2 regions of the Metabacillus sp. 22489 genome follow, and region 1 is predicted to be linked to the other one. Evidence: a T-box and tRNA genes for the amino acid it is inferred to sense, from the RefSeq annotation. Region 1 holds a T-box; the other holds one or more tRNA genes.

What was found. A T-box is a leader RNA that pairs with one kind of tRNA and senses whether it is charged. The one in region 1 lies ahead of leuS (leucine--tRNA ligase), so its partner is inferred to be a tRNA-Leu.
Region 2: it has a tRNA-Leu gene. The T-box ahead of leuS (leucine--tRNA ligase) is inferred to sense a tRNA for this amino acid. The anticodon was not compared.

The regions. Positions count from the first base shown of each region.
Region 1 covers NZ_JBQENT010000035.1:7,181-29,802, forward strand. The annotation lists gene ACTJJ9_RS18130 (class I SAM-dependent methyltransferase) at 1-373, opposite strand, end outside; gene ACTJJ9_RS18135 (TIGR01212 family radical SAM protein) at 370-1,335, opposite strand; gene ACTJJ9_RS18140 (YtzC family protein) at 1,539-1,802, shown strand; gene ACTJJ9_RS18145 (glycogen biosynthesis protein GlgD) at 1,813-1,980, shown strand; gene ACTJJ9_RS18150 (alpha/beta-type small acid-soluble spore protein) at 2,113-2,304, opposite strand; gene ACTJJ9_RS18155 (MDR family MFS transporter) at 2,899-4,089, shown strand; T-box leader at 4,325-4,554, shown strand; gene leuS (leucine--tRNA ligase) at 4,691-7,105, shown strand; gene ACTJJ9_RS18165 (rhodanese-like domain-containing protein) at 7,245-7,565, shown strand; gene ACTJJ9_RS18170 (sporulation protein Cse60) at 7,797-7,979, shown strand; gene ACTJJ9_RS18175 (extracellular solute-binding protein) at 8,661-10,271, shown strand; gene ACTJJ9_RS18180 (ABC transporter permease subunit) at 10,429-11,349, shown strand; gene ACTJJ9_RS18185 (carbohydrate ABC transporter permease) at 11,380-12,282, shown strand; gene ACTJJ9_RS18190 (YesL family protein) at 12,368-12,997, shown strand; gene ACTJJ9_RS18195 (hypothetical protein) at 13,190-13,591, opposite strand; gene ACTJJ9_RS18200 (NAD(P)/FAD-dependent oxidoreductase) at 13,613-14,881, opposite strand; gene ACTJJ9_RS18205 (polysaccharide biosynthesis protein) at 15,198-16,826, shown strand; gene ACTJJ9_RS18210 (pseudouridine synthase) at 16,978-17,706, shown strand; gene ACTJJ9_RS18215 (DeoR family transcriptional regulator) at 17,818-18,039, opposite strand; gene ACTJJ9_RS18220 (ABC transporter ATP-binding protein) at 18,370-19,083, shown strand; gene ACTJJ9_RS18225 (ABC transporter permease) at 19,080-20,234, shown strand; gene map (type I methionyl aminopeptidase) at 20,504-21,250, shown strand; gene ACTJJ9_RS18235 (ArsR/SmtB family transcription factor) at 21,460-22,371, shown strand; gene ACTJJ9_RS18240 (NCS2 family permease) at 22,503-22,622, opposite strand, start outside.
Region 2 covers NZ_JBQENT010000016.1:88,469-96,650, reverse strand. The annotation lists tRNA gene ACTJJ9_RS11795 (tRNA-Met) at 1-47, shown strand, start outside; tRNA gene ACTJJ9_RS11790 (tRNA-Asp) at 65-141, shown strand; tRNA gene ACTJJ9_RS11785 (tRNA-Phe) at 318-390, shown strand; tRNA gene ACTJJ9_RS11780 (tRNA-Thr) at 401-473, shown strand; tRNA gene ACTJJ9_RS11775 (tRNA-Tyr) at 489-572, shown strand; tRNA gene ACTJJ9_RS11770 (tRNA-Trp) at 581-654, shown strand; tRNA gene ACTJJ9_RS11765 (tRNA-His) at 666-741, shown strand; tRNA gene ACTJJ9_RS11760 (tRNA-Gln) at 750-824, shown strand; tRNA gene ACTJJ9_RS11755 (tRNA-Gly) at 891-965, shown strand; tRNA gene ACTJJ9_RS11750 (tRNA-Cys) at 975-1,048, shown strand; tRNA gene ACTJJ9_RS11745 (tRNA-Leu) at 1,064-1,152, shown strand; tRNA gene ACTJJ9_RS11740 (tRNA-Leu) at 1,173-1,254, shown strand; gene ACTJJ9_RS11735 (tRNA dihydrouridine synthase) at 1,660-2,640, shown strand; gene ACTJJ9_RS11730 (hypothetical protein) at 2,937-3,563, shown strand; gene licT (BglG family transcription antiterminator LicT) at 4,006-4,842, shown strand; gene ACTJJ9_RS11720 (beta-glucoside-specific PTS transporter subunit IIABC) at 4,974-6,848, shown strand; gene ACTJJ9_RS11715 (6-phospho-beta-glucosidase) at 6,860-8,182, shown strand, end outside.

The sequences.
Region 1 (22,622 bases):
CAATTGCCTCAATCGTTGTTTCCGCAATGGTAACGACTGCTTTATCTCCTCCAGGTAGATAACCAAGATTAAAAATTGCTCCAGCAATCTCACCATGTTTTTCCTTAGGCACTGTTTGAAAAATATGCTGATGACCTTGATGAAAAAGTGTTACACGGTCTTCGAGGCATTCTACTTTTAACCGTTCATTTGTGTTAGCAATCGCTTCTTCTTGAATATCATATCCATAGACATGTCCTGATTTACCGATTAATTTAGCTAAAAAAACAGTATCATGACCATTTCCAATCGTTGCATCGATTACATAATCACCTTCGTTAACTGAGGCTTCGAGTAACTGTTTGGCAAATGGTAAAATCCGTTGTAATTTCATCTTTTAATAACTCCTTCTTGCTGGTAAAACCTTCCTTGATAGCTATTTCTTTTTATTAACTCAGCATCGATTGAATTTAGCACGTTCCACTTATTTACACTCCACATAGGACCGATCATTAAATCAATTGGACCGTCACCAGTAATACGGTGGACAATCATTTCTGGTGGAAGTATCTCGAGTTGATCACAAACGAGATTCACGTAATCATCTTGTGACAAAAATTGTAATTGACCTTTTTCATATTGTTTTACCATTGGTGTACCTTTTAATAAATGAAGGAGATGAATTTTTATCCCTTGAACATCTAAGTTAGCAACTGCTTTCGCGGTCTCCAGCATCATCTTTTCATTTTCTAAAGGCAATCCATTTATAATATGGGAACAAACATTAATTCCATGTTTACGAAGCTTGTTGACTCCTTCAACATAACAATTGAAATCATGTGCCCGATTGATTAATAATGCAGTTCGCTCATGGACTGTTTGTAAACCGAGCTCAACCCATAAATATGTGCGTTCGTTAAGTTCAGCCAAATATTCTACAACATCATCAGGTAAGCAATCAGGTCTTGTTGCAATTGATAACCCGACAACACCTTCTATGTTTAAAACGGATTCAAATTTTTCTTTTAATACTTCAACTGGAGCATGAGTATTTGTGTACGCTTGGAAATATGCCATGTATTTCCCATCTTTCCATTTTTCGTGCATTTTAGCTTTAATGCTATGAAATTGTGTTACAAGGTCATCTGCTCGATTACCCGCAAAATCCCCTGAACCGGCTACACTGCAAAATGTGCATCCTCCATGTGCTACAGTACCATCACGGTTCGGGCAGTCAAATCCTCCGTCTAAAGCAACCTTAAACACTTTATGGCCAAATGTTTGTCGTAAATGATAATTCCATGTATGATACCGTTTGTTGTCAGATGCAAATCTAAATGGATTTGTCTGTTTCATATGAAAGCTACCTCTCTTTTCTCCGAATGCTCGTTATGCAAACAAATGTGTCCTGTCAAAAAATTTTATCATGATATGTGCTTAATGGACAGTGTTCAACGTAACTTACCAATTATTTTAACTCAAGTTTTTTAACAAACATGCAAACAATAGTAACTGATGAAGCTTATAATGACTTCATACCGTTTGGAGGAGAGACTTAGATGGCAACAAGACAATCTGTTGACGAATATATGCAACGCTGTAATCAAGCACTCGAATATGCACGTGAGCAACAAAAAATCGGTGCAGAACAGGAACATTATAATGAAACTGAATATACTCAAGCTCTACAAGGGCTTGAAAATGCTGTGAATGACATCAATCATTTAGCTTTAAGTGCTAATGATGAGCAGCAAGATCGCATTTACCGGATGAGACTACAATTGCAGCAAGTGCAGAATGAAATGATTTTAAGAAGATATTAGGGGGATGACAGTGAAGAAGCGGTCTAAGCAAAATAATCCTGAGCAGAAAACAAAAAACGGTGTAAATAGCAATGATTTAGAATTAGGCAAAGATTACGATCCTGTTAAGCTTATTAAAAGCAATAATGCAAAGAAGGGTCAGCCGATAAAATCGAAACAGCGAGATGAAACGAAGTAAATTTAAGGTAGGGCTAGATCATTTGATTTGGCCCTTTTCTAAGTAGTTATACATAATCGAACAAAGAACTGTAATTAGATGGCTATAATAGCAAGGAACCCCACAACATGAGGTTCCTTGTTAATCATCAAACTATTGCTTTTGATTCTGTAGCTGGCGTTCACCTAAAGCGATCAAGCGCTTTGTCATTTCTCCACCAACAGAACCATTTGCACGAGCGGTCGTATCGGCACCTAGTTCAACTCCTAATTCGTTTGCAATTTCCTCTTTTAAGGAAGCTAGAGCATTTTCTGCACCTGGCACTAATAGTTTATTTCTAGCCATTGTACAACACCCCTTTTATTGAATATAGGAAGGTACCTTATGAGCACCGATTTAATGCTCAAGATTATGATTCCCAGCTACAGCTTTTTTACACGCTTTTCCTTATATATAAAGGTAAGAGCTGTTTATTAGCGGAAATTTGTGAATTGGGGCTATTTCTTTTCTGATTTTAATATAAGCTATGTTGGAACGGATACATAAGACTCCTGCATGGTTACGTGTGCTAGCAACAAATAAAAGTGCATACCAGTTTTACAAAAAATGTGGGTTTATTAAATAGGGAAGGCATATCAAGGAATCTTATCTGACAGTAAATTTGTCGACCATATCTTAATGTATGTTCTTGTAGATTAACGGGTAAAAGCAGGCAGAAAAGTCGGTAAATTCCCATTATTACAACATTCCTTAATAGGTGTAATATTCATTGCAAATAGGGTGAAAAGGGGCTAAAATTCTCTGAGGAACAGAAGGAAACACTAGGTAATTGTGTCTATTTTTATTTGAAAATAGCATGCTTTTTTTGTTCAATGAAAGCTATAAAATTCGTAGAAAACTAGTTTTATAGCTGTAAATTTATTTGTTAGGAGGATGAAGATGCCACGATCTCTTTGGTTACTTGTAATTGGAATGCTAATAAATGTAATGGGTTCGTCTTTTTTATGGCCTTTAAATACCATTTATATTCACGACCACTTAGGGAAAACGTTAACTGTTGCAGGAGTTGTTTTAATGCTAAATGCAGCGGCAACAGTAATAGGAAATTTAGTTGGTGGTGTTTTATTCGATAAGATAGGTGGTTATAAAACAATTCTTATTGGAATAATCATTACATTAGTTTCTGTCACATTACTTATGTTCTTCCATGGTTGGCCAATCTATGTTTATTTACTTATTTTGATCGGCTTTGGTTCAGGGATTGTTTTTCCGGCGACATATGCGTTAGCAGGAACCGTATGGCCAGAAGGTGGAAGAAAACCGTTTAACGCGATTTATGTAGCACAAAATATTGGTGTTGCAGCAGGTGCCTCACTTGGTGGAATTGTTGCTTCATTCTCATTCACATATATTTTCATAGCAAATGCGGCGTTATATGCAATCTTTTTCTTTATTGCTATTTTTGGTTACCGAAATATAGATGATACAAATGTAAGTCAGACATCAATCCTTGAGGAAAATCGAAAAGGGAATAATGGACCGAGATTTCAAGCGCTTGTTATTCTATGTATTGGTTACTTATTATGCTGGGTTGGATATGTACAATGGTCAACAACGATTTCTTCACATACTCAAAGTTTAGATATTTCGTTAAGTCAATATAGCTTATTATGGACAGTCAACGGTGTTTTAATTGTATGTGCACAGCCATTAATATCATTATTTGTTAAATATTTTGCTAAAACGTTAAAGAAACAAATGATTGTAGGGTTTGTTGTTTTTATTATTTCTTATATAGTTGCAGCGAATGCTGAGCAATTTGCTGGTTTTCTCGTTGCGATGGTGATCTTAACCTTTGGAGAAATGTTAATATGGCCAGCCGTCCCAACGATTGCTGATAGCCTTGCCTCAAAGGGAAGACAAGGATTTTACCAAGGCTTCGTTAACAGTACAGCTACTGGTGGAAGAATGATCGGCCCGCTACTAGGCGGACTCATCGTAGACCATTACAACATGAACCTTCTCTTCCTCATCATCATCAGCCTACTATTCATCGGAATCTTCACAACCTATATTTATGACAAAAAGCTCGTTACTGGGGACAGTCCCCAAAAAGAGGCTCTTCAATAATTATTAGGTGAAAGCAATGATGATTGGGGACAGTCCCCAATCATCACTTAAACCTGCCTGTTCAAGGGTTTGAGCGATGAACTTTGGTAGAGATTAGTGATTGGGGGACAGTCCCCCAATAAGTGGTTTATCGATAATAATCGACTCAGTTCAACGAAATGGGGACTGTCCCCCATTTTACATACTTGCATATCATGACAAATTTATATAAAATAAGGTTTAATAAATGTATACGAGATGAACGGAGAGAAGGAATAGTAGGTAGCATTTGATCGTTCAGAGAGTTGACGGCTGGTGTGAGTCAATCGATTGTTGCTATTGAACTCGCCTTTGAGTTACAAATGTGAAAGCCAAATTAGGGTCCTGTAATATTTGTCGTTAATCCACGTTACGGATGTCAAAGTGGGCATACAGTCTATGCCAAAGTTGGGTGGTACCACGGGAACTAAACCTCTCGTCCCTGTTTGGGATGGGGGGTTTTTCATTTTTTTCATATATCTATGAATAAGTACAGTCATTTGGTCCATACTTTGATCCGTTCAAACGGTTAATACTATAAAATCACGATACATATTGGAAGTTTAGAGAAGGAGGATGCAAAATGAGCTTCGATCATCAACAGATTGAAAAGAAATGGCAAAATTATTGGTTACAAAATAAAACATTTAAAACTACTGAGGATACAGATAAGCCGAAATTTTATGCGCTAGATATGTTTCCATATCCATCAGGTGCAGGATTACATGTTGGTCATCCTGAAGGCTACACTGCAACTGACATCCTTTCAAGAATGAAGCGGATGCAGGGCTATAATGTACTTCACCCAATGGGTTGGGATGCTTTCGGTTTACCTGCTGAGCAATATGCACTTGATACAGGGAATGACCCTGCAGAATTTACAAAACATAATATTGATAACTTTAGAAGACAAATCCAATCGTTAGGATTTTCCTATGACTGGGATCGTGAAGTAAATACGACAGATCCTGAATATTACAAATGGACACAATGGATTTTCCTTCAATTATATAAAAAAGGCTTGGCATATGTAGATGAAGTTCCTGTAAACTGGTGCCCTGCACTAGGTACAGTATTAGCAAATGAAGAAGTTATCGATGGGAAAAGTGAACGTGGTGGTCATCCTGTAGAACGACGTCCGATGAAGCAATGGATGTTAAAAATTACAGCCTATGCAGACAGACTGCTTGAGGATTTAGAAGAAGTTGATTGGCCAGAAAGCATTAAAGATATGCAACGCAACTGGATTGGTCGTTCTGAAGGAGCGCATGTCCACTTCCAAATCGATGGTCACGAGGAGACTTTTACAGTTTTTACTACACGTCCTGATACTTTATTCGGTGCAACATACGCTGTATTAGCTCCTGAGCATGCATATGTAGAGGAAATTACAACAGCAGAGCAAAAAGCAGCTGTTGATGCGTATATTGATCAAATTAAACATAAAAGTGACTTAGAGCGTACTGAGCTTTCAAAAGAAAAAACAGGTGTATTTACTGGAGCATATGCAATAAATCCAGTTAATGGTGAAAAAATGCCAATTTGGATTGCAGATTATGTTCTAGCAACATATGGAACAGGGGCAATTATGGCCGTTCCTGCTCACGATGAACGTGACTTTGAATTTGCGCAAAAATTTAATCTACCAATTAAAGAAGTAGTTAGTGGCGGAGACATTTCAAAAGAAGCTTACACTGGTGATGGTGAGCATGTAAACTCTGATTTCTTAAATGGGCTAGGCAAGCAGGAAGCTATTGAAAAAATGATTACATGGCTTGAGGAAAATAAAAAGGGTGAAAAGAAAGTAACTTATCGTCTCCGCGATTGGTTGTTCAGCCGTCAACGCTATTGGGGTGAACCAATCCCAATTATTCATTGGGAAGATGGTACTATGTCAGCCGTTCCTGAAGAGGAGCTTCCGCTCGTATTGCCGAAGACAAAGGAAATTAAACCATCAGGTACAGGTGAATCACCACTTGCGATTATTGACGACTTTGTTAATGTCGTTGACCCTGAAACAGGGAAAAAAGGTCGCCGCGAGACAAATACAATGCCGCAATGGGCAGGTAGCTGCTGGTATTACTTACGTTATATTGACCCGAAAAACAGTGAAGCATTAGCGGATGATGAGAAATTAAAGCAATGGTTACCTGTTGATATTTATATTGGTGGAGCAGAGCATGCTGTTCTTCACCTGCTTTATGCACGTTTCTGGCATAAGTTTTTATATGATATTGGCGTAGTACCAACGAAAGAACCATTCCAAAAATTATTTAACCAAGGAATGATTCTTGGAGAAAATAATGAAAAAATGAGTAAATCAAAAGGAAACGTTGTTAACCCTGACGAAATTGTTGAATCACATGGTGCTGATACACTTCGACTTTATGAAATGTTTATGGGCCCATTAGATGCTTCTATCGCTTGGTCTACAACTGGACTTGATGGAGCAAGACGCTTTTTAGATCGAATTTGGCGTTTATTTATTGAGGATAATGGTGAATTAAGTCCAAAAGTAGTTGATCAAAAAAGTGATCAATTAGAACGTGTTTACCATCAAACAGTTAAAAAGGTAACGGAAGATTATGAAGGCTTACGTTTTAATACAGCTATTTCACAACTGATGGTGTTTATAAATGAAGCATATAAAGCAACAGTTTTACCGAAGGAATTTGTTGAAGGCTTTGTAAAATTATTATCACCGATTGCACCTCATTTGTCCGAGGAATTATGGAATAAGCTTGGTCACGAAACAACAATTTCATACGAAGCATGGCCTACTTATGACGAAACAAAGCTTGTCGAAAATGAAGTGGAAATCGTTGTTCAAGTAAATGGAAAAGTCCGTGCAAAGCTTAATGTTGCAAAGGATATTACGAAAGAGCAACTAGAAAATGTTGCCCTTGAGGATGAGCGCGTTAAGGAACAAATCGAAGGTAAAACCATTCGTAAGGTTATTGCTGTCCCTGGAAAGCTTGTTAATATTGTAGCTAATTAAGGGAAATTTGAAAATCGCCTCGGCCTATACTGAGGCGATTTTTTTGTAACAGACAGATTGCCCCATGATTGGCATCTAGTTATGTGAGTTTGTTATAATGCAAATATAAGTTGATTTTTAAAATGAGAGGATGTCTATGATGTTTGAAATAAAGGAAATATCACCAGAAGAAGTTCAAGAGAAATTAGAAAATGGAGAAAAGCTAGAATTAATAGATGTTCGTGAAGACGATGAAGTAGAAGCAGGAATGATTCCACAGGCGAAGCATATTCGAATGAACGATATTCCAGATAAACTAGATGAACTAGATAAGGACAAAGAAACGATTTTTATTTGCCGTTCAGGTGGTAGAAGTGCAAACGTATGTGCATATTTGCATGACAAAGGTTTTAACGTTGTAAATATGACAGGTGGAATGCTTTCATACACAGGGGAAACGAAACCGAAAAGCGAGATATAAACAAGGATTTTAATTTATTTTAAAAAGGGTGGCTTAAAATTAAAGGTTCAGCCCCATCAGACACAATATATAGACTAAAGACGAGGTTAGTTTACTATATACTGGTGTTTGTTGGAGGGGGCAGACATTTTTGAGTCATCCTCTTTTTTGTTTTTTTAATACTAAGAGAGCATAGCTTGGCATATGTAGTACACCTCAATAATAAACTAGTCAAAAAGAGGTGAATACTAAATGTTACAAGTAGCAGTATTTGATGAAGAACACGAAAAGGATTTAGAGGAAGAAATGAACGCCTTCTTAGCAGAATTAGATGATATACAAGTTAAGGACATTAGATACAGTGTTACGTTAACAATTGATGAAGATGGTGAGCAAATATATTGCTATTCTGCGCTAGTTTTATACCAAATATAAAAAGGATTTATATGAAAGATAATCTATTTATCGAAATTGTAGAAGGAGGGTTAAATTACTCTCCTTATTTTATTTGGAAAATCCTAATTTTTACAACTAGAAAAAATGAGATTTGTCTTTCAAAAGGTTGATGGAATCCTTAAAAGAACATAGATGTGAAGCATCTATCCTGAAAAAGTTACATAAGGCGCATTTTGATAAATTTAATAACAGCTTTATTCGACAAACAATGACAAAAACCTAGAAAGTCTAACAAAAGGATATGCGCTGTCTTCATATGATGGTGTATATTTTTTTTTATTGAATTTGATTAAATTTTACTATTTTTATCAAGAAGGAATGCCTGAACAAAATCTTGAAATTAAAGCGTTTTTGAAAGCAGTTAAATAGATATTTTAGTATTTTATGATTGAGTTAAATAAAATGAACTTTTTCAGTTAAGTACAGAAAAAATAGAAAAATACAAAAAAAGATATGTTTTCTAAGGAATTGTGAATTCTCATCAATAGAAGCAGTAGCGTAATATAGGATTTAACAGGGAGTTAAATGAAAAGTATGAAATGTCAAGTAATTTGCTCAAAGGGAGATGTTTTTGGGAGAAGTAGTTATTTTGCATGTATATGTAAGGGGTTGCATAATAACTATTTCGATAGAAAAGTAGAGTAAAAGGGGGAGTGTAGGATGAAAAGAATTTCGAAGATTGCCTTCAGCGTTTTTCTATGTTCTGCTCTAGCGTTAGCTGGTTGTAACAACAATGCTGAAACTGTTGAAAAAACTGATGATGGTAAGGTTGTATTAAAAGCACTTATTACGAAACACCCTTTAACACAGGAGCTTGATAAAATGGAGTGGCTCCAAGAGGCGGAAGAAAGAGCCGGTGTAGAAATTAAATGGGAAGAGGTTACAGCGGATTGGGACCAAAAAAAGGGAACAATGCTAGCTGCTGGGGATGTGCCTGATTTAATTGTCGGTCCCAATGCAATTACGGATGCTGACTTTGTGAAATTTACAGGGCTATTCCATGATATGACGGAATTAATAGATGAGCATGCGCCGAATGTTAAAAAGATGTTTGAGGAGAAACCAGAATTAAAAGCGCTTTCAACACAAAAGGATGGAGAGATTTTTGGTTTACCGAAATATCAACGTTTCTGGCCGGAAACTTCAACTAGACAATTTATTAATAAACAATGGTTAGATAATCTTGGATTAGAGATGCCAACAAATTGGGATGAATTATATGATGTGCTTGTAGCGTTTAAAGAAGAGGATGCAAATGGGAATGGCGATCCAAATGATGAAATTCCGATGGACTTTTCTCCAACGGGTACATTAGGATTTGGTCAATTCCAACCTACCGTATTACTTGGGAGCCTTGGAATTACATTAACAGACGCTAGTGGTGATGGTGTATTTTTAGAGGATGGTAAGGTGAAAAACTTCCTCATTGATGAGCGATATAAAGAGGTTGTTTCTTTCTTAAATAAATGTTGGGAAGCAGGTTTAATAAATAAAGAAGTGTTTACTCAAGACTATACAAAATATCAATCAGTGGCCCGTGGGGATGGAGAAACAGCTAAAGTCGGTTATACATATGGCTGGGAAGTGACGGATCGATTTGGTAATACATTAGCACCACAATATGAATCAATGGCACCGTTAAAGGCTTCTGCTGACTCAACAGAAGAGATATCCTGGAGCTATGATTATAATATGCTCAACTACGGAGTGAATTTTATTCAAATGTCCTCGACAAGTAAAAATAAAGAAGCAGCAATGAAATTTATTAATGAACTCTATGACCCGACAGTAAGTATGCAAGTTTTATTTGGTTCATTAGGAACGAATATAGCTGAAAATGAAGATGGTTCTTATTCTGTCTTGCCTCCACAGGATGAAAGCATGGACCCAGGTACTTGGAAGTGGACGACAACATGGGCGGATAATGGACCAATGTATATTTCAGATTCACTAAATTTAACACTTGGCACTGATATGCAATCTGTAGGGGAGCAAACGAAGCCATTAGAGGTTGCATTTAATTCAATCGATAAGGAAAAGGATGTCCTACCTCGTATGTTCTTTAAATATACCGATGAGGATAATAATGCTCTTAGCTTAACAAATACAGAAGTAATGAATTTAGCAATGGCTAAATATTCTGAGTGGATTACAAAAGGTGGTATTGAAGAGCAATGGGATGGTTATGTGGAGGAGCTCAAGAAAATTGGGATTGAAAAAAATACTGAGATTATTCAAAAATATTACGATGAATATATGAAGAATAAGTAATTTAACCGTGAGGATGTTGAATAGGAGATAAGCCCCTCTAAACAATGGCTTTTTGAGTCTGGAGGGGTGTTCTCCTTCCTTCATCGTTTATGAAAGGAGATAATCCTAAATGGCCTTGTTAAACTCTCAAACAAATAAAGCAAATCATGCTCCGAGCATGACAATTGAAAAAAAGCCGACAATTTTTAATACATTTAAACGGGATTATCAATTATGGCTAATGATTCTTCCAGCGATAATCATCGTGATTATTTTTAACTATATTCCTATGTATGGTGTTCAATTAGCCTTTAGAGAATATGACTTTACAAAAGGATTAACTGGGGGAGAATGGGTAGGATTAAAATATTTCCAGCAATTCATTGAAAGTCATATGTTTACGGATTTGTTAAGAAATACGCTTTTTATTAGCTTGAGTACAATTATTTTCGGATTTCCTGCTCCGATTATTTTAGCATTACTGATTAATCAAATTAAATGGAGGAAGGGAAAACGGATTCTACAAACAACAGTGTATTTGCCGCATTTTATTTCAATCGTTGTTGTTGTTGGATTATTAAATGTTTTACTTTCTCCGAATACCGGGATTATTGGTCATTTATTGAATGCGCTTGGATTTAAGGATTTGAATTTATTAGCATCACCATCTACTTTTGTTCCAGTTTATGTCTTATCAGATATATGGCAGCATGTCGGCTGGAACAGTATTATTTATTTAGCTGCACTATCAAGTGTTGATCCGCAGTTATATGATTCTGCGAAGATAGATGGAGCGAATAGATGGCAAATTATTCGTAATGTAGAAATACCGGCGATCATCCCAACGATTATTATCCTACTTATCCTTAATATGGGATCTATTATAAGCACAGGATTTGAGAAAATCTTTTTATTGCAAAATCCGTTGAATTTACCGGTTTCAGAGGTTATTGAAACATACGTGTACAAAATCGGGATTATTTCAAATCAATTCAGTTATGCAGCAGCAATTGGATTATTTAATACCGTCATCAATTTCATTCTGTTAATAACGATGAATTACATTGCTAAAAGATTTTCAAATATTAGCTTATGGTAGTAAACCTTTAGGATAGTAAGGAGGGATAGTATGGCGCTCTTAACGAAAAAAGGAAAAAATATGTCGGAACTGTTTTTTGATATTTTTATTTATATTGTTTGTGGACTTGTTTTTTTAGTCATTGCGTATCCATTGTATTTTGTTGTCATCGCTTCAATTAGTGATTCAACATTAGTATCGACAGGAAAGGTACTGCTTTTTCCTAAAGGGATCAGTTTCTTTGGCTATCAAGAAATCTTCCAGGATACTAGGATTTGGAATGGCTATAAAAACACAATGATTTATTCATTGCTTGGTACATTAGTAAATCTTTTACTAACATTGCCAGCAGCATATGTGTTATCAAGACAAGAATTCAGAGCTAGAAGGATATTAATGTTTTTCTTCGTTTTTACGATGTTCTTTAATGGTGGGTTGATCCCTACATATCTACTAATGAAAGATTTACAAATCATTGACACAATGTGGGTATTTATTGTTCCATTCTCGGTTAATGTTTTCAATCTCATTATTACAAGAACCTTTTTTGAAAGTAATATACCAAAGGAAATGTATGAAGCAGCGTCTATTGATGGATGTAGTCATTTTACCTTCTTCTTAAAAATTGTTCTTCCATTGTCAAAGGCGGTTGTATCTGTTATTGGACTCTACTATTTAGTTTGGCATTGGAATGACTTTTTTACAGGATTAATTTATGTTAGAGATTATAGTTTACAGCCTTTGCAAATTGTTTTGAGGGATATCCTGCTGTCGAATCAAGTGTTTGCTGAAGGGGCTGGAAGTGGTGGCTCTGCTGGTGGATATGCACAGCGATATGCGGATCAAATTAAATATGGTGTTATTATCGTTTCGACATTACCGATTTTAATCGTATACCCATTTATTCAAAAGTACTTTGAAAAAGGGGTAATGATTGGCTCTGTAAAAGGTTGAATGAATAAAGAAAAGCTATTGGTCAAAAGGTCGGTAGCTTTTCAGTGATTTCAAGGGAATTTCGATTGTTTGGAGGCGGAAATGAGTGAAAAACATAAGTGAATGGTATATCCGTTTTGGTGAGTGGAGTTTAAAATTATTTCTGTTAAACCTTCTATGGCTATTATTTTCGATTGCTGGACTATTTGTGTTCGGTTTGTTTCCAGCAACTGTTGCACTGTTTGCTGTCATACGAAAACTCACTATGGATTCAAGGGAAATCTCTATTTTTAAGCTTTTTCTCCACACGTTCAAAAATGAATTTTTAAAAGCAAATCTCTTAGGATATATTTGGGCAGCTATCGGGCTTATTTTATTTTTAGATTTACGAGTTCTCCAACAATTACAAACAACGATTTTCCATCAATCGTTAACAATTATTTTGTACGTAATTATATTTGTTTTCCTGTTGCTCTCATTATATCTATTACCAATCTTCGTTCATTTTCAATTAAAGAAAAGAGAGTATATTAAGTATGCTTTTGTATTAGCGGTCGGTCGTCCAATACAATCGATATTAATGATAGTAGCCTTTTTGGTCACCCTTTATCTCATGTGGAGCTTCCCGGGAATCATTCCTGTTTTTGGTGCAAGCTTATTAGCCCTTGTTCTTATGAAGATGGCGTCGATTTCTTTTCCAAAATTGAATTCTTCAGAGATAGAGGTAAATCAGTAGAGGGAAAGCAAAAGCTAAAATCGAAACTGCTCTGAATAATATTTAAAAGGATTTTTCTTATCATGTGAATTTTACCTTCAAATTGGAAAGTCTTTTTTAATAGCCTGTTAAGCTAAATTAAGGATTATTTGTGTAGCTACTAAAAAGAAAAGGGGTTTGTTATCCAAATCCCTTTTGTTCAAATTTAATGTGTTAAAGTTTATTCCGAAGAGTTAATGGAATTTTTGTAAGGATATGCTCAGGAATTCCTCCATCTGCTTTAACTTGTATTTCTCTCCCACTAACTAAAATATTAAGATATTCCCAGTAGGCTATAAAAAAGTTTTCAGAGGAGTCGTATAGAAATTCCATCCATCCTTCAGCGACGACTATATTTTGCCTGTTCAGTACTTTAATTCCTGAAAAATTTTCAACAGTTCCATCTAAATATTGTTCGTCATGTCCCTCTATACAGCTGTTAGTCCAATCAAAGAACAATGCTTTATCCTGTATGCCATAGTATGTTAAATCATCGATAAGCTGATGTTGGACAACAGCTCTTAACCTTGGGCCCATCTTATCAGAATGACCGCAATCGAGATAAGTGTTCTTCAACTATTATTCCCCTTCTTACGCTTAATTTGTCTTTGAATAGAGTGCCGCATTCATGCCAGCGAGTCTCCCGGTTACGAGTGCAGAAGTGATGTTGTACCCTCCTGTATATCCGTGAATATCTAAAATTTCTCCACAGAAATACAAGCCTTGTTTAAATTTAGATGCCATTTCCCGAGGGTGAATTTCTTTTATCGATACTCCTCCACCTGTTACGAACGCTTTTTCTAATGGTAAGGTTCCATGAACTTGAAATTGAAATTGTTTACAATCCTTTATAAAGCCACGGAGCTTCTCGTTTGAAAGATTATCATATGTAATTTGCGGATCGATTTCGTTTTTTTCTAATAAAAACAATAAGTACCGTTCGGGAAGAAGACCTTTTAACACATTTTTTATCGCCTTTTTTGCATCTGTCTTTAAATTTCTGACAACTTCTTGAAAGAGCTGCTCCTCATTTTTACTAGGAAGTGCGTCAATGCTAACGGTAATTGCATTTGTTTTAAATTTTTTCATCGCTTTAACGACATATTGGCTACATCTTAAAACTGCTGGACCTGATATCCCAAAATGAGTAAAGATCATATCCATTTGATGAGTAATGATTGGTTTTCCTTTTGGATTTAACACACTAAGGGCTACATCTCTTAATGATAAACCTTGAAGAGTTTTATTTTGAATAAACGGTTCATTCGATGTGATAGGTACCTCTGTAGGAAACAATTCAGTAATCGTATGTCCTGCTTTTTCAGCCCATGGGTATCCATCTCCTGTACTCCCTGTATGTGGAACGCTTTTACCGCCAACTGCTAAAACAACTGCTTTTGTTTCAATCGATTCTCCGCTCTTTAATATGACGGTTGTTACTTTTGTATCATCATACATAATATCTTTAACTGGCTCATTCGTTCGGACTTCTACTTTCAATCTTTTAAGTTCATTCAATAAAGCATCGACAACAGATTGTGCTTTGTCTGTTACCGGGAACATTCGACCATGGTCTTCTTCTTTTAGTTCGATCCCTAGCTTTTCAAAAAATGTAATGATATCTTCATTGCTAAATTCAGAAAAGGCACTATATAAAAACCTTCCATTCCCTGGAATGTGTTTAATGATTTCATCAACTGGTAATCGATTAGTAACGTTGCAACGACCCCCACCAGATATTGCGAGCTTTCTCCCAAGCTTATTCCCTTTATCGACTAATAATACGCGAGCACCTTGTTCGCCAGCAGCAATTGCCGCCATTAAACCTGATGGTCCACCACCAATGACTAAAACATCATAGTTCAAAATATGTTCACAACCTTTATTATTCTAGAGTCTATCCTATTATAGCTGAAACCTATAAAATAAAAAAACGTATTATAAGTTTGGGACAATGAAACAAAAATATGTATAAACAGAAGTAGTAGAGCTATTAGATAAAAAAGGATAATTTTATCAGTCTAAATCGACAGAATCCGCAGTAGGGAGTATAAAGTTGCAGGAATCGACAATATCCGCTACTTTTTAGAAAAATCAGGTATAGATACTTATGGTATAAGCATAAGATTGTGGTAAAATAGAAAAGTTGAATCTTCATAGAGAAGAATGGTGAATAAGAAACATGTCGAATAATTTATTAAGAGGTACATTTGTTTTAACCTTAGGTACATATCTCTCAAGAATTTTAGGGATGATTTACCTCATTCCATTTGCGGCAATGGTTGGAACAGATGGTGGAACTCTCTTTCAAACCGGGTATGCCCAATATACAATTTTTTTAAGTATAGCGACAGCAGGCTTTCCGGCTGCAGTCTCGAAATTTGTTTCAAAATATAATGCGATTGGTGACTATAAAACAAGCAGGAAAATGTTTAAAGCAGGGATAATGGTCATGTTTGTAACAGGACTGATTGCTTTTATCCTCTTATATGTTCTTGCGCCAACCCTCGCTCATAGCGCCCTAGCAGAGAAAGAAATTAGTAATATTACTGTTGATGATGCGGTTTTAGTTATCCGGATGGTCAGCTTAGCTCTTATCGTTGTCCCGCTAATGAGTTTGATTCGTGGATTTTTCCAAGGTCATGGTTCAATGGGGCCAACAGCTGTTTCTCAAGTAATTGAGCAGCTTGTAAGGATAGTCTTTTTACTTGTTGCTACGTATATTGTGTTAAATGTCTTTAATGGAGGCTTAGTTTTAGCTGTTGGATACGCAACATTTGCTGCGTTTGTTGGAGCGATTGGTGGATTGTTAATTTTGTTTGTTTATTGGGTAAAGCGAAAGCATACGTTATTGGCAATGCAGGAAAACCGAGTGGCTTCTCGGAATATTCCGCTTGGGAAAATGTTTAGAGAAGTTTTTACGTATGCAGGTCCTTTTGTATTTGTAGGCTTGGCAATCCCAATTTATAACTATATTGATACGAATACGTTTAACCGAGCAATGATTGATGCGGGATATAAGGATATAACAGTAGAAATGTTTTCGGTATTATTGCTCTATGTACCGAAATTGGTAATGATTCCAGTGTCATTAGCAACAGCATTTGGATTGACATTGATTCCTTCTGTGACGGAATCTTTTACAAAAAATAATCGTGAATTATTGCATAAACAAATTGATCAAACGTTACAAATCATAATGCTAGTTACTTTACCAGCAGTTATAGGATTATCTGTTTTAGCTGGACCGGCTTATAGCATTTTTTATCATGGAGTATCTGAAGAAATTGGGAAAGAAATATTAATGTGGTATTCACCAGTTGCATTGTTATTCTCCTTGTTTACAGTGAATGCTGCGATATTACAAGGAATTAATAAGCAAAAACTTGCTGTCATTAGCCTTGTCCTTGGAATTATTGTTAAGCTTGCTCTTAACTCAACACTAATTCAAATGTATCAAGGTGTTGGCTCGATATTAGCAACGGCTGCAGGCTACTTATTATCATTAATTTACGGATTTGCAATGATTAAAAAACATACTGGCTATTCGTTTAAACTGCTAATAAAAAGATCAGTGCTAATGGTTATGATGTGTATTTTTATGGGGTTAGTCCTATCTGTTGTCCAATCTATTTTAGCGATTTTTGTTCAATATCAAGATGGATTGGTACAATCAGCAATCGTTGCTGGAATAGCGATTGTTATAGGAGGAGCATCATATCTATATTTAGCATACCGTACACATTTATTAGAAAAGGTGTTGGGAAACCGTCTCAATCGCTTTTTACCAAAATCACGTGCGAAGGGCTAAGTAACTTACATCTAGGAAACAATAGCATTACAATAAACGAAGGGGCTGTCTTACATTTAGGGTCAGTCCCCACCTAATACTGTGGTGGGGGAGTGCTCAGAAAAGACAGCCTCTTTCAAAACCTTCTTTACGAAATAGGAGAGAGTTTTTTATGAGAGTTGATAAATTATTAGCAAATGTCGGCTATGGTAGCCGTAAAGAGGTAAAAAAACTCCTTAAAACGGGTGTAGTTGTTGCGGATGGAATCGTTATAAAGGATCCGAAAACACATGTTGACCCCGAAAAACAACAAATTACAGTTAATGGAGAAAAGATTGAGTATAAAGAATTTGTATACCTTCTTATGAATAAGCCTGCAGGATACTTATCTGCAACAGAGGATGACTACCAGGAAACGGTCATTGATTTATTAGAAATGGAAGATGCGATACTCCAGCCTTTTCCGGTCGGACGACTTGATAAGGATACTGAAGGCTTATTGTTTCTAACAAACGATGGGCAGCTTGCACATCAATTACTTTCACCAAAGAAGCATGTGCCAAAAACATATTTTGCGACTATTTTAGGTAAGGTGACAGAGGCGGATATCGATGCCTTCAAGCAAGGTGTAGAGCTTGATGATGGCTATGTAACTAAAACAGCAAAGCTTGAAATTCTTTCAGCAGGGAATCAATCAACGATACATGTCACAATTACAGAAGGAAAATTTCATCAAGTGAAGCGGATGTTTGAAGCTGTAGGCAAAAAAGTAACCTATTTAAAACGGATATCGATGGGGCCAATTGTATTAGATGAAGAAGAATTGAATTTAGGAGAATATCGCGATTTAACCGATGAAGAGGTAGAAGCTCTAAGACAGGCACAACCAATTGATTTGTAAAGCTTTGGAATATAAATGGATGATTAAACAAATTGATAAAACGGAGTGGAGCAAAAAAGAGGAACCTTAATTTTAAGGTTCCTTTTATGTATAATTAGTTTTTTTCGTTTCTTAAGAAGACATCTTTACCTTTTTCTTTGTAGTGGCCCATTTACCTCTTGTTGGGCTGTGTACCAAATCGTTATACGCTAACACATTTAAATCACGCTGAATTGTTCTTGGTGTTATACCAAATTCATCAACAAGTTGTTGTGTGGTCACGGTACCACGCTCATTAATAAACATGTAGACAGACTTGATTCTGGTTAGCATACGGTTTGTTGAAGGTTTCAAAAAACCACTCCTTATCGTTTGATCGCACTGGCAATGCCGACTACAACCTTTCGATGACTGCAACTTCAGATGTTCTTCTAACATATCTTAATGATTGGTAAAGCGTTATAACAATATTTTACACGAATTCGACATGGAAAATCCATAGAAATGATTAAATTTACAAAATATTAATATTTTTGCATTACCAAAAGGACTACTACTATAGCTTTCTTACACTAAATTTATATGACGATTATTCTAACTTGTATGACAGTAAAGTGAAATTCTTTGCTTGATTTTGAATCCTTTTTATTGGAAAAACGTATGTAAATATAAGGAGTGAGCAAAGTGGATATTTTAAATATTTCAATTGAAAAAGCTGGATATGAAGAAAATCAATCCATTATTCATGATGTCCAATTTTCCCTACATGAAGGTGAACTAATTGGAATTATCGGCCCTAATGGTGCTGGAAAGAGTACAACGATAAAGACATTATTAGGAGTAATCGAATATGTAGAGGGGGAAACTTGGAAACGAGAAGGAAGTACATATGCTTATATACCCGAACGACCAATCTTTTATGATCATTTAACATTGTGGGAGCATCTAGATTTATTAGCTTCTATCAACGAGATAGATGACAAGACTTTGGAGGCAAGAGCTGAAACATATTTAGAAATGTTTAAAATGGACAGTGTAAGACATGAGATGCCAGCTACTTTTTCAAAGGGGATGCAGCAAAAAGTAATGATCATTCAGGCTCTATTATTAAAACCAGATTATTATATTGTTGATGAACCATTTATTGGACTTGATCCAAGTGCGATAAAAATGTTTATTCATGTAATGGAGGAAGAAAGGAAGCGTGGAGCTGGAATACTTATGTCAACACATGTGCTTGATACTGCTGAGAAAATATGTGATAGATTTCTGTTAATTTCTGAAGGGACTGTATTTGCTCAAGGAACATTAAGAGATATCCAAGAGAAAAGTGGATTACGAGATGGGTCGTTACTTGACTGTTTTCATCTTATGGCTGAAGGTAGGTTATATGGGTGAGTGGATATCAGCTATTTTATGGACGGTTAAAGCAGGATCTTCGCAATCAATGGAAGATCATTCATTCCATTTTTGATTGGACAATTATCGTGTATCTCCTCATCCCTGCACTCGTTTTTGGGGGGATTATGTATTATTCCTGGTGGCAAGCTCCGCCTACATGGCTTAAAGGCTTTTCGATTATCAGCTTTGCATTTATAGGTTTTTTCCTTTCATGGCAAGGGATGATTCGCACTTTTATGGAAGAGGCTGATCAGTTATATTTATTACAGCATAAGGAAAAGGTAATCCAGATGAGGTGTTTGGGGGCTATCTATTCTTTCGTTTTATTGCTAGTAAAATGGGTAATTGTTTTACTTCTTCTTTTACCATTAACAAAACATTTTAATGAATGGAATGTAAATCTATTAATTACAACGATTTATTATTTTTTTAGTTTAAATTTATTTATTTCTACATATAAACAGCTTACGTTTCGATATCACTTCTGGAAAAAATGGCTTGTGATTTCGTTTGCTGCTATTTTATTAGGTATTTTAACTTTCCTAGTTATGAATCAATCATCCGTGATAGTTCTTCCTGTATTAGCGTCTGTTTTATGCATTTTTTCAATTAGACAGCTGTACATATACCAAAGGCAATATCGAACCTTTTCTACAGATGTTGAAAACGAAAAAATGAAAAAGGTGAAATTATCATCATTCATTTTAACTATAAATCCAGAAATACATATGCCAAAACAAAAGCCTAAAAAGCGCTCAATTATATTATGGGGTCGTTCGGAAAGGATTTTTAAAAGTCGAACACCTGTCAATGGTGTTACAGAATTATTCATCAAAGCGTTCTTAAGAGAAAAGACGTATATTTTTAACTATATTCAGTTTATATCTTTAACATCGGCACTCATTATTTTATCACCAATTTGGTTGAAGTGGGGGGTCTTTATAGCGTTTTGGTTCTTTTTTCAGGAATGGCTTCGTTTATTATTTCATGAGTTAATTAAGCAAAATCCATACTTTGTCATTGAAAAGGAGAAGAAAGATTATCTAATTCAGGCACAAGGAAAATGTAAAAGAATTTTTGCTTCACCAGGGATTATTTTTCTATTTATCGTTACTAGTATAACGACGGGGATAGCAATTATTTTTTAATGGTTAGTTTGGCCTAGACTTTTCAATTTCATGATTTTTTCTATCGCTGTTTAAGCTCTCCTTTTTGCTTCTTGTCTGAGGAGAGCTTTTTCTCGTATTTTAATAGAGTCTATGTGTGTAATATTCATAAATCAACAATATGCTTGTAACAATGTTTAATTAAGACAATCAATAGATGGAGAAACACGTTTGTTTTTCCAGGAAGTGATTCATGGTATCCTTAATGTATATACTAGTAGCATCACCTAATTTATCGGAGGGAACGTATTTTGATTAAATTAAAAAGCAAACGAGAAATCGATTTGATGCATAAGGCAGGGCAATTGCTTGCAAATTGTCATAAAGAAATTGCCAAGCGAATTAAACCAGGTGTAACGACATTTGAAATCAACTCTTTTGTTGATAAATATTTGTCTGAGCATGGAGCAACCCCTGAACAAAAGGGCTATAAAGGCTATGAATATGCAACATGTGCATCAATCAATGATGAAATATGCCACGGTTTTCCACGACATACGCCGTTAAAAAATGGCGATATTGTTACAATAGATATGGTTGTAAATTTAAATGGTGCTTTAGCTGATTCTGCATGGTCATATGCAGTTGGAGAGGTTTCAGATGAGGCAGCAAAGCTTTTACAAGTAACAGAGGAATCATTAAATCGTGCAATTGAAAAGGCTGTGATTGGGAACCGACTTGGAGATATTGGGCATGTGATTCAATCATATGTTGAAGGAGAAGGGTTTTCGGTAGTCAGAGACTTTACTGGCCACGGTATTGGGGAAACGATACATGAATCACCGACTATTTTGCATTATGGAGAACCGAACAAAGGTCTACGGATAAAGGAAGGTATGGTCTTTACTATCGAACCGATGGTCAACATTGGTTCTTGGGAATCAAAAATGGACGATAATGGTTGGACGGCAAGAACTATAGATGGGAAGCTTTCAGCACAATACGAGCATACGATTGCAATAACGAAGGAAGGGCCGATTATTTTAACAAAGCAATAGAACTGGTAAAAGAGGGGGGGCTCAAACCCAAGGGGTTCAGACAACTCATATATAGAATGAGGTTAGTTTACTATAAATGGTGTTTGTTGGAGGGGGGCCGATCCTTTTGAGTCACCTCTTTTTGTTTTTTTATCATGAATCTATTCTTGTCAGAGAAATACATAAAACGATATGATATTTCATATAGTCATGTACAAATGGGGGCAAATATGGAATTAGATATTTCAAAACATTCACTACCAGTTTTTGAAGCACTTGCAAGCAATGTTCGCATCAATATTATTCATTTATTAGCGGAACAGCCAAGAAATATGAAGGAATTGGCTGACGCGTTAGGCTTAAGCAGTGCGATTATAAGTATGCATGTAAAAAAATTGGAGAAGGCAGGAATAATTCGAACCGACCGGATACCTGGTAAGGGAGGAGTTCAAAAATTATGTGTTCTTTATGTAGATAAAATGGAAATTACGTTTCCAACCAAACAACAAGTAAAACAAGAATACCATCAAACAGAAATTTCAATCGGTCATTATACAGATTTACAAATAAGACCTACTTGCGGGTTAGCTACTCCAGAGAAGATTATAGGTGAGTTTGATGATCCTCGTTACTTTTTTGATGGAGAACGTGTAAATGCAAAAATTCTTTGGTTTTATCAAGGATATATTGAATATAAAGTTCCTAATTATTTACTTTCAAGTCAGCATCCGAAGGAATTGGAAATATCTATGGAGCTATCCTCAGAAGCACCGTTTACAAATAGTAATTGGCCGTCTGATATTGACTTTTATTTAAATGATGTTCATTTAGGTCAGTGGACTAGCCCTGGAGATTACGGTGATAGTCGGGGGAAATACACACCGTCTTGGTGGCCAAGTGTTGTCAATCAATATGGGCTCTTAAAGAAAATTAGAATTACAGGCCATGGAACATATTTAGATGGAAAACTATTCTCAAATGTTACATTGAACGATGTTGCTATTCGCGAAAAACAATGGACATTTCGAATTGCTGTTGAAGAGGATAGTGTTCATGTTGGTGGAGTAACTTTGTTTGGGAGTGGGTTTGGGAATTATAACCAGGATCTAGTGTTTCAGCTTTTCTACGAAAAAGAGAATTAATCAACTTAAAGAAAAAAGAGGGTGGCTCAATACCAAAGGTTCAGACCCCTCAAACACAATATATAGACTTATATATCAGTGTTTGTCGGAGGGGTCTGAACCTTTTGAGTTACCCTCTTAAAAAAGCTAAGTTAATGGCCACCAATAAATGCGAGTTGGATAAAGAAAAGAATAGCAAAAATATAGACGAAAATGTGAACTTCTCTCCATTTTCCTTTTGCGATTTTTACTAATGGATAAGAGATAAAGCC
Region 2 (8,182 bases), on a different contig from region 1:
GGCTCATAACCCGAAGGTCGCAGGTTCAAATCCTGTCCCCGCAACCAATTTAAGTTAATTAAATGGTCCGGTAGTTCAGTTGGTTAGAATGCCTGCCTGTCACGCAGGAGGTCGCGGGTTCGAGTCCCGTCCGGACCGCCATTCTAAATTTATTACTATTTATAAAATGTTAATTAAGTCTAGAGTAAAAGGGTTTCGATAAGCGAGAAGATCAAGGAAGCGAATGAATGAACACCGGAGCGTATTTGAATACGTGAGGATGTGAATGAATGAGCTGACGCAGAGATTCGAAGTTTAGCGGAAGCCGAAAACATTAAGGCTCGGTAGCTCAGTTGGTAGAGCAATGGACTGAAAATCCATGTGTCGGCGGTTCGATTCCGTCCCGAGCCACCTTTTGTTTGCCGGTGTAGCTCAATTGGTAGAGCAACTGACTTGTAATCAGTAGGTTGGGGGTTCAAGTCCTCTCGCCGGCACTGTTTCACCAATATGGAGGGGTAGCGAAGTGGCTAAACGCGGCGGACTGTAAATCCGCTCCTTCGGGTTCGGCAGTTCGAATCTGCCCCCCTCCACCATTTAATATAGGGGCATAGTTTAACGGTAGAATAGAGGTCTCCAAAACCTTTGGTGTGGGTTCGATTCCTACTGCCCCTGCCAATTAAATAATGGCGGCTGTGGCGAAGTGGTTAACGCATCGGATTGTGGTTCCGACATTCGTGGGTTCGATTCCCATCAGCCGCCCCATTAATCAGTGGGCTATAGCCAAGTGGTAAGGCAACGGACTTTGACTCCGTCATTCGTTGGTTCGAATCCAGCTAGCCCAGCCATTTTTTTATTACACATTTTTGATTCTCTTGCATAGGCTAGAGTATACAAATTTTATAATTGTCAGCGCGGAAGTAGTTCAGTGGTAGAACACCACCTTGCCAAGGTGGGGGTCGCGGGTTCGAATCCCGTCTTCCGCTCCAGTTTAAAATGGCGGCATAGCCAAGTGGTAAGGCAGAGGTCTGCAAAACCTTTATCACCGGTTCAAATCCGGTTGCCGCCTCCATTTAAACTAACCCTTGCCGGGGTGGCGGAACTGGCAGACGCACAGGACTTAAAATCCTGCGGTAGGTGACTACCGTACCGGTTCGATTCCGGTCCTCGGCACCATTTGAATTTTATTTTGCTTTGCCAGTGTGGCGGAATTGGCAGACGCGCACGACTCAAAATCGTGTTCCTTCGGGAGTGTCGGTTCGACCCCGACCACTGGTATTATGTAACGATTGTAAATGAGATTAATTCGACGTTTCTTACGTATTGTAAGGAGCGTTTTTTATTTATCTCCAATACTATCCTTCAATTTCTTAGCAATAAATTTAAATAAAGCGTGGGATAAAGTATGTGATTCTATCCCCATCCTAATGATAATAGTATTTCTAACAATATACAGTGGTAATCTAGATAATGTACCTAAACTATGAGCAAAACTGTCTTTATTGCTCTGTTTCCTTTGCATTTTTTATTTAGTAATAGTAAAGTTTATAATGTTCTAAATTAAAGTCTGATAAAAAGTCATTAAGCATGCTTTAAGTGTAAAAAAGCGGAACATTTTCACTTTTTAATATAGAGACGAAGGTTTGACCAGGTATTTGATGATGAAAGGATTTGAGTTTGAATATGAAAGATAATTTTTGGCGTGAATTACCACGACCTTTTTTTGTACTGGCACCAATGGAAGATGTGACAGATGTTGTTTTTCGCCATGTGGTGAGTGAAGCAGCTAGACCTGATGTGTTTTTTACTGAGTTTACAAACACGGAGAGTTATTGCCACCCAGATGGAAAACAAAGTGTGCGTGGACGTTTGACTTTTACCGAGGATGAACAGCCAATTGTTGCACATATATGGGGGGATAAGCCAGAGTATTTTCGGCAAATGAGTATTGGGATGGCGGAGCTTGGATTTAAGGGTATCGATATCAATATGGGCTGTCCTGTAGCTAATGTGGCGTCTAAAGGTAAGGGAAGTGGCCTTATCCTTCGTCCAGAGGTTGCCGCTGAAATTGTACAAGCTGCAAAAGCAGGGGGCTTACCTGTAAGTGTGAAGACTCGACTTGGTTACACATATGTAGACGAGTGGAAGGATTGGTTAACACATATTTTGAAACAGGATATCGCTAATCTTTCAATCCATCTACGGACTAGAAAAGAAATGAGCCAAGTAGATGCTCATTGGGAGTTGATTCCGGAGATTAAGAAACTACGTGACGAGATTGCGCCAGATACACTGTTAACAATCAATGGGGATATTCTTGACCGTCAAACTGGCTTGAAGCTCGCTGAACAGTATGGTGTTGATGGAGTTATGATTGGCCGTGGAATATTTAAAAATCCATTTGCCTTTGAAAAAGAGCCAAGAGAGCATACTAGTCAGGAATTGCTTGATTTGTTAAGATTGCACCTTGACCTCCATGATAAATATTCAACTGAATTAGAACCACGTCGATTTAAACCTCTTCATCGCTTTTTTAAGATTTACGTCAAAGGGTTTCGTGGAGCAAGTGAATTAAGAAATCAATTGATGAACACAAAATCAACGGATGAAGTACGTGAATTGCTTGATACTTTTGATTATCATGTTGAGGATACGGAACAGTAAAAATGTGACCCAAAAGTAGCTGTTCTTCACATGATAACAAATATAATGTAGTATCCTTCCTATCAATAGACTATAATGCCCAGGATTTAAAGTAAACTTAAATAATGTTTAAATCAAAAACCCGGTTAAATTTCACTTTTTGTGGAACTTCACCGGGTTTTATTCATTAAAAAAGTTTAGCACCTGAAAAAAGAATAAAATCATACTATATAGTTCAGATTAAAGGGAAAAATCATCTTTAATTAGATTTGCATGGTTTGGCAGCCGATTTAAATAATGAATAAGGAGGAGTTTTCATGAAGAAGTTAATCATCATGTTTATACTTTTAATGATGTTCATTCCAACTGCCTGTTCAGATAATGATAATCGGACAAATGAAGAAAAGGATACTACTCAAGAAAAGAAAGAAGGTACTGAACAACAGAACGTAGATGTCGATAAAGGTCTTTTAAATGTAGAAATAACGGTACCAGCTACCATATTTGAGGGAGAAGATATTGATACTGTTATTTCAAATGCTAAAAAAGAGGGTGTAAAAGAGGTTGTAAAGAATGATGATGGCTCTCTCACATATAAAATGTCCAAAGAAAAGCATAAAGAAATGGTAGGAGAATTAGAAGCTGAGATAAATAAAACAATCCAAGAAACAAAGAAAAGTGGAGAATATAAATCAATTAAAGATATTACCCATAATGATACATTTTCTGAATTTATAGTTGTTGTAGACAGAGATGCTTATGAAAACAGTTTGGACGGTGTTGCAATACTTGGCCTAGGGATGTCAGGAGTCATGTATCAGACATTTAATGGCGGTGAGCCAAATAGCAACAAAGTGACCATTACTATAAAGGACCAAACTACTGAAGAAGTTTTTGATGAAATCATTTATCCAGATGCTTTAGAACATGATAACGAAAAATAAATGCTGTAAGAAAATATAATAAGGACATTTTGTTTAGTTTAGGTTGATTTCTACTACAGAGTACTCTCTTTTGTAACATAAAATAAAGCCGTGTATAAACCTATGAATAACATGCATACATTGAAATTAATTTTACTTATGATTATATTTATTAACACATAAGTCTAAAACGTGGATGTTCGTGTTGGGGAGAGTAAAAATTACTTCACCCCAACATTTGACGTTGAACCGAAACAATAAATTAGACATTAGCTACTTGCTATAATAATACTTCTTTCCTAACAAATATTACCTAAAAATATTCTTTTAATCTATTAAATATCAAATTGACAAGTAGAAATCACCTATGCTAGACTTGTGATTGAGGATTGTTACCGCTTTATTGTGGGCTATACCTATTTTTTGTTGTAGATGATGAATTTATAAAGAATAGGGACTATCTATGAATGTATATAAAGTAATTAATAATAATATCGTATTGTCTAGGAATCAAGATAATCAGGAAATTGTCGTTATGGGTAAGGGGCTCGGCTTTAAGAAAAAGGTCGGCGATGTAATTGATGAAACTCGAATTGAGAACATTTATCTCAGTTCAAAAGAGTGGAATGTCAATAAATTAACCCAAATGCTTTCTTCGATCCCGATGGAACACATTCAGGTAGCCAATGAAATCATTAGCTTTGCGAAAGTTTCACTTGGTAAGAAACTAAGTGAAAATATCTTCTTAACATTGACCGACCATATTAGTTATGCGATTGAGCGCTATCAGAATGGCATGGAAATTAAGAATGCCCTTCTATGGGAAATCAAGAGGTTTTATAATCATGAGTTCTTGATTGGAAAAGAAGCGTTATCAATTGTTAGAAACCGACTTGGGGTTGAGTTACCAGAAGATGAAGCTGGTTTTATTGCTTTGCATATCGTAAATGCTGAGCTTGATATGGGACAAGTAAGCCGAGTTTCTGAAATAGCAAAGGTTATCCAAAATATCCTTAGTATTATAAAATATCACTTCAAAATTGAATTGGACGAGTATTCGCTAAATTATGAACGATTTATCACACACTTGAAATTTTTCTTTCAACGATTGTTTAGTGGTGTTAAATTGGATGATGCTGGGACGTCAAGTTTCATTTTCATGTTAAAGGAAAAGTATACAAACGAGTACGCCTGTGCATTGAAAATTAGGGAGTATATTAAAAAGGAATTTGGAAGAGACCTAGAGGAAGATGAGCTAATCTACCTGACGATTCATATAAAAAGAATAACGAGTGATTAGGATTGTTACTGTCATGCAGGCTATACCTAAATGAACCCTTTATTTAAAGAGGGATTCATTTAGGTATTTTTTTATTCATTTTTATCTGCAACAAGTCATTTTAGGTTATGTGAGAATGGAGGATAAAACGGATGAACTATCAAGAGTTAGCGAAATTAATCATCGACAAAGTCGGTGGTGAGGGAAATATCAAAAGTTTGACTCACTGTGCCACACGTTTGCGTTTTAATTTAAAGGATGACCAAAATCCAGATGAGCAAACATTAAAAAGTACTCCTGGTGTAATGGGAGTTGTAAACAAAGGCGGACAATATCAAGTTATTATTGGTAGCGATGTCGCAAATGTTTATAAAGAGATTGCTAAGCAAACAAATATTTTGAATGAAGGTGAAGGGACTAAGGAGGAAGATAAACGTTCTCCTTTTGCCAAAGTGATTGATACGATTACAGGAATTTTCACCCCGATTCTTCCTGCAATTACAGCTGCAGGGATGCTAAAAGCAGTTTTATCTCTGTTAGTCGTATTTAATGTTTTAACAACGGAAAGCCAAAGCTATCAAATAATGAATTTCATGGCAGATGCCGCTTTCTACTTTTTACCTATCTTGCTAGCAGCGTCTTCTGCACAAAAATTTAAAACCAATATGTACTTAGCTATGATGGTTGGAGGAATATTACTGCATCCAACTTTTATTACGATGGTGACTACAGCAAAAGAGACTGGAGATGCGATTCAACTTTTTGGACTTCCTATCTCTGCTGTATCCTATTCATCTTCTGTTATCCCGATTATTCTTTCTGTATGGTTTATGTCTTATATTGAACCGATTGCAGATAAAGTTTCACCTAAGGCGATTAAGTTCTTTAGTAAACCATTGATTACGATCTTTATCGTGGGAACAGTTAGTTTGGTTGTTTTAGGGCCAATTGGTTATATGATAAGTGATGCAATTTCAAACGGTATAACAACATTAGAATCTGTAAGTCCATGGATCGTTCCATTATTAGTTGGAACATTTAGTCCATTGCTTGTCGCAACAGGTACTCACTACGGTCTAGTTCCAATTGGAATTAACAACCGGATGACAACAGGTTATGATACAGTAATTTATCCTGGAATGCTTGCTTCAAATGTAAGTCAAGGTGCTGCTGCTATTGGAGTTGGTTTAAAATCGAAGGATAGTACGATTAAGCAATTAGCTTATTCTGCGGGCTTGACTGGTCTGTTTGGTATTACGGAGCCTGCTTTGTATGGAGTTAACTTACGCTTTAAGACACCACTATACGCTGCAATGATCGGTGGCGGAGTTGGTGGATTATTTATGGGTATTCTTAGAGTACGAAACTTTTCTGGTGGTTCACCAGGTCTTCTAACATTACCTAGTTATATTGGAGATAACACATTAAGTTTCTTCTATTATGCATGTATTGGTGCAGCTATCAGTATTGTCGTAACATTTATCGCAACGTTAATCCTATATAGGGACCCAGTTGTTGAAGAAACATCTGAAGAACCAATTAAACCGGTAACGAATGCAAAATTAAATATTAATGGCGCAACGATTTTATCGCCGATGCAAGGGACTTTACACAGCTTAAAGCATGTAGATGATGGCATGTTTTCCGAAGAAATTTTAGGACAAGGTGTAGCGATTGAACCATCTGAGGGTACCGTTGTTTCACCTGTCAATGGTACAGTTAGTGCAGTGTTTGATTCAAAACATGCAGTCGGTATTACGAGTGAAGATGGTCTAGAACTATTAATTCATGTTGGAATCGATACTGTTCAGTTGAATGGGGAAGGGTATGAGTATTTCATTCAAAAGGATCAAAAAATTCAAGTAGGTGACAAGCTAATTCAGTTTGACCTTGAAGGAATTAAAGCAAAAGGATATAAGACGATTACTCCTGTCGTGATTACAAACTCAGCTGAGGTTGGAGATATTTTAACAGCAAATGAAAGCCCAATTAAATTTGGTGAAGAAATCATTAAAGTCATGAAGTAGGAGGAGAACTAATGGGATTTAGAGAAGATTTTTTATGGGGCGGTGCAACTGCTGCAAATCAATGTGAAGGTGGATTTGACCAAGGTGGCAGAGGGCTAGCAAATGTGGACGTCATTCCAACTGGTCCAGACCGTCGAAGTATCATTACTGGTAAAAAGAAAATGTTTGCTTTTGAGGAAGGATATTTTTATCCTGCAAAAGAAGCGATTGATATGTATCATCGTTACAAAGAAGATATCGCCTTATTCGGTGAAATGGGCTTTAAAACGTATCGATTATCGATTGCATGGAGCCGTATCTTTCCGAAAGGTGATGAGCTGGAGCCGAATGAAGAAGGTCTAAAATTTTACGAAGACCTATTTAAGGAATGCCATAAATATGGAATCGAACCTTTAGTGACAATTACCCACTTTGATTGTCCAATGCATTTGATTGAAACGTACGGTGGCTGGCGAAATCGGAAGTTAATTGATTTTTATAAACGCTTATGTACAGTATTGTTTACTCGATATAAGGGACTTGTTAAGTACTGGCTTACTTTTAATGAAATCAATATGATTCTTCATGCACCATTTCTTGGAGCAGGGATTTGCTTTGAAGAAGGTGAAAATGAGGAGCAAGTAAAATATCAAGCAGCACATCATGAGCTTGTGGCAAGTGCAGAAGCTACAAAAATCGCACATGAAATCGATCCTGAGAATAAAGTAGGATGCATGTTAGCAGCAGCGAGTTATTATCCTTATAGTTGCCGACCAGAAGATGTCTGGGAAGGAAAGAAAAAGGATCGAGGCAATTACTTTTTCATTGATGTGCAATCAAAGGGTGCTTATCCTGCTTATGCATTAAAAGAATTAGCTAGAAAGAACATTGTGATAGACATGAAGCCTGAGGATTTAGAAGTATTAAAGAATCATACTGTTGACTTCATTTCATTCTCTTATTATGCTTCACGTGTTGCAGCAGCTGAAGATTCTAATGTAGAAAAGACGGCAGGCAATTTGTTCCCGACTGTAAAGAATCCATACCTCCAAGCAAGTCAATGGGGTTGGCAAATTGATCCTTTAGGTCTGCGTATTACGATGAACGATTTGTATGATCGTTATGAGAAGCCTTTATTCATTGTTGAAAATGGGTTAGGTGCAGTAGATATACCAGATGAATCAGGATATGTAGAGGATGATTATCGGATTGAGTATTTAGCAGCACATATTCAAGCTATGAAAGATGCTGTTGATGAAGATGGTGTTGATCTTCTTGGCTACACATCCTGGGGCTGCATCGACCTAGTATCAGCAGGCACTGGTGAGATGAAGAAACGCTATGGCTTTATCTAT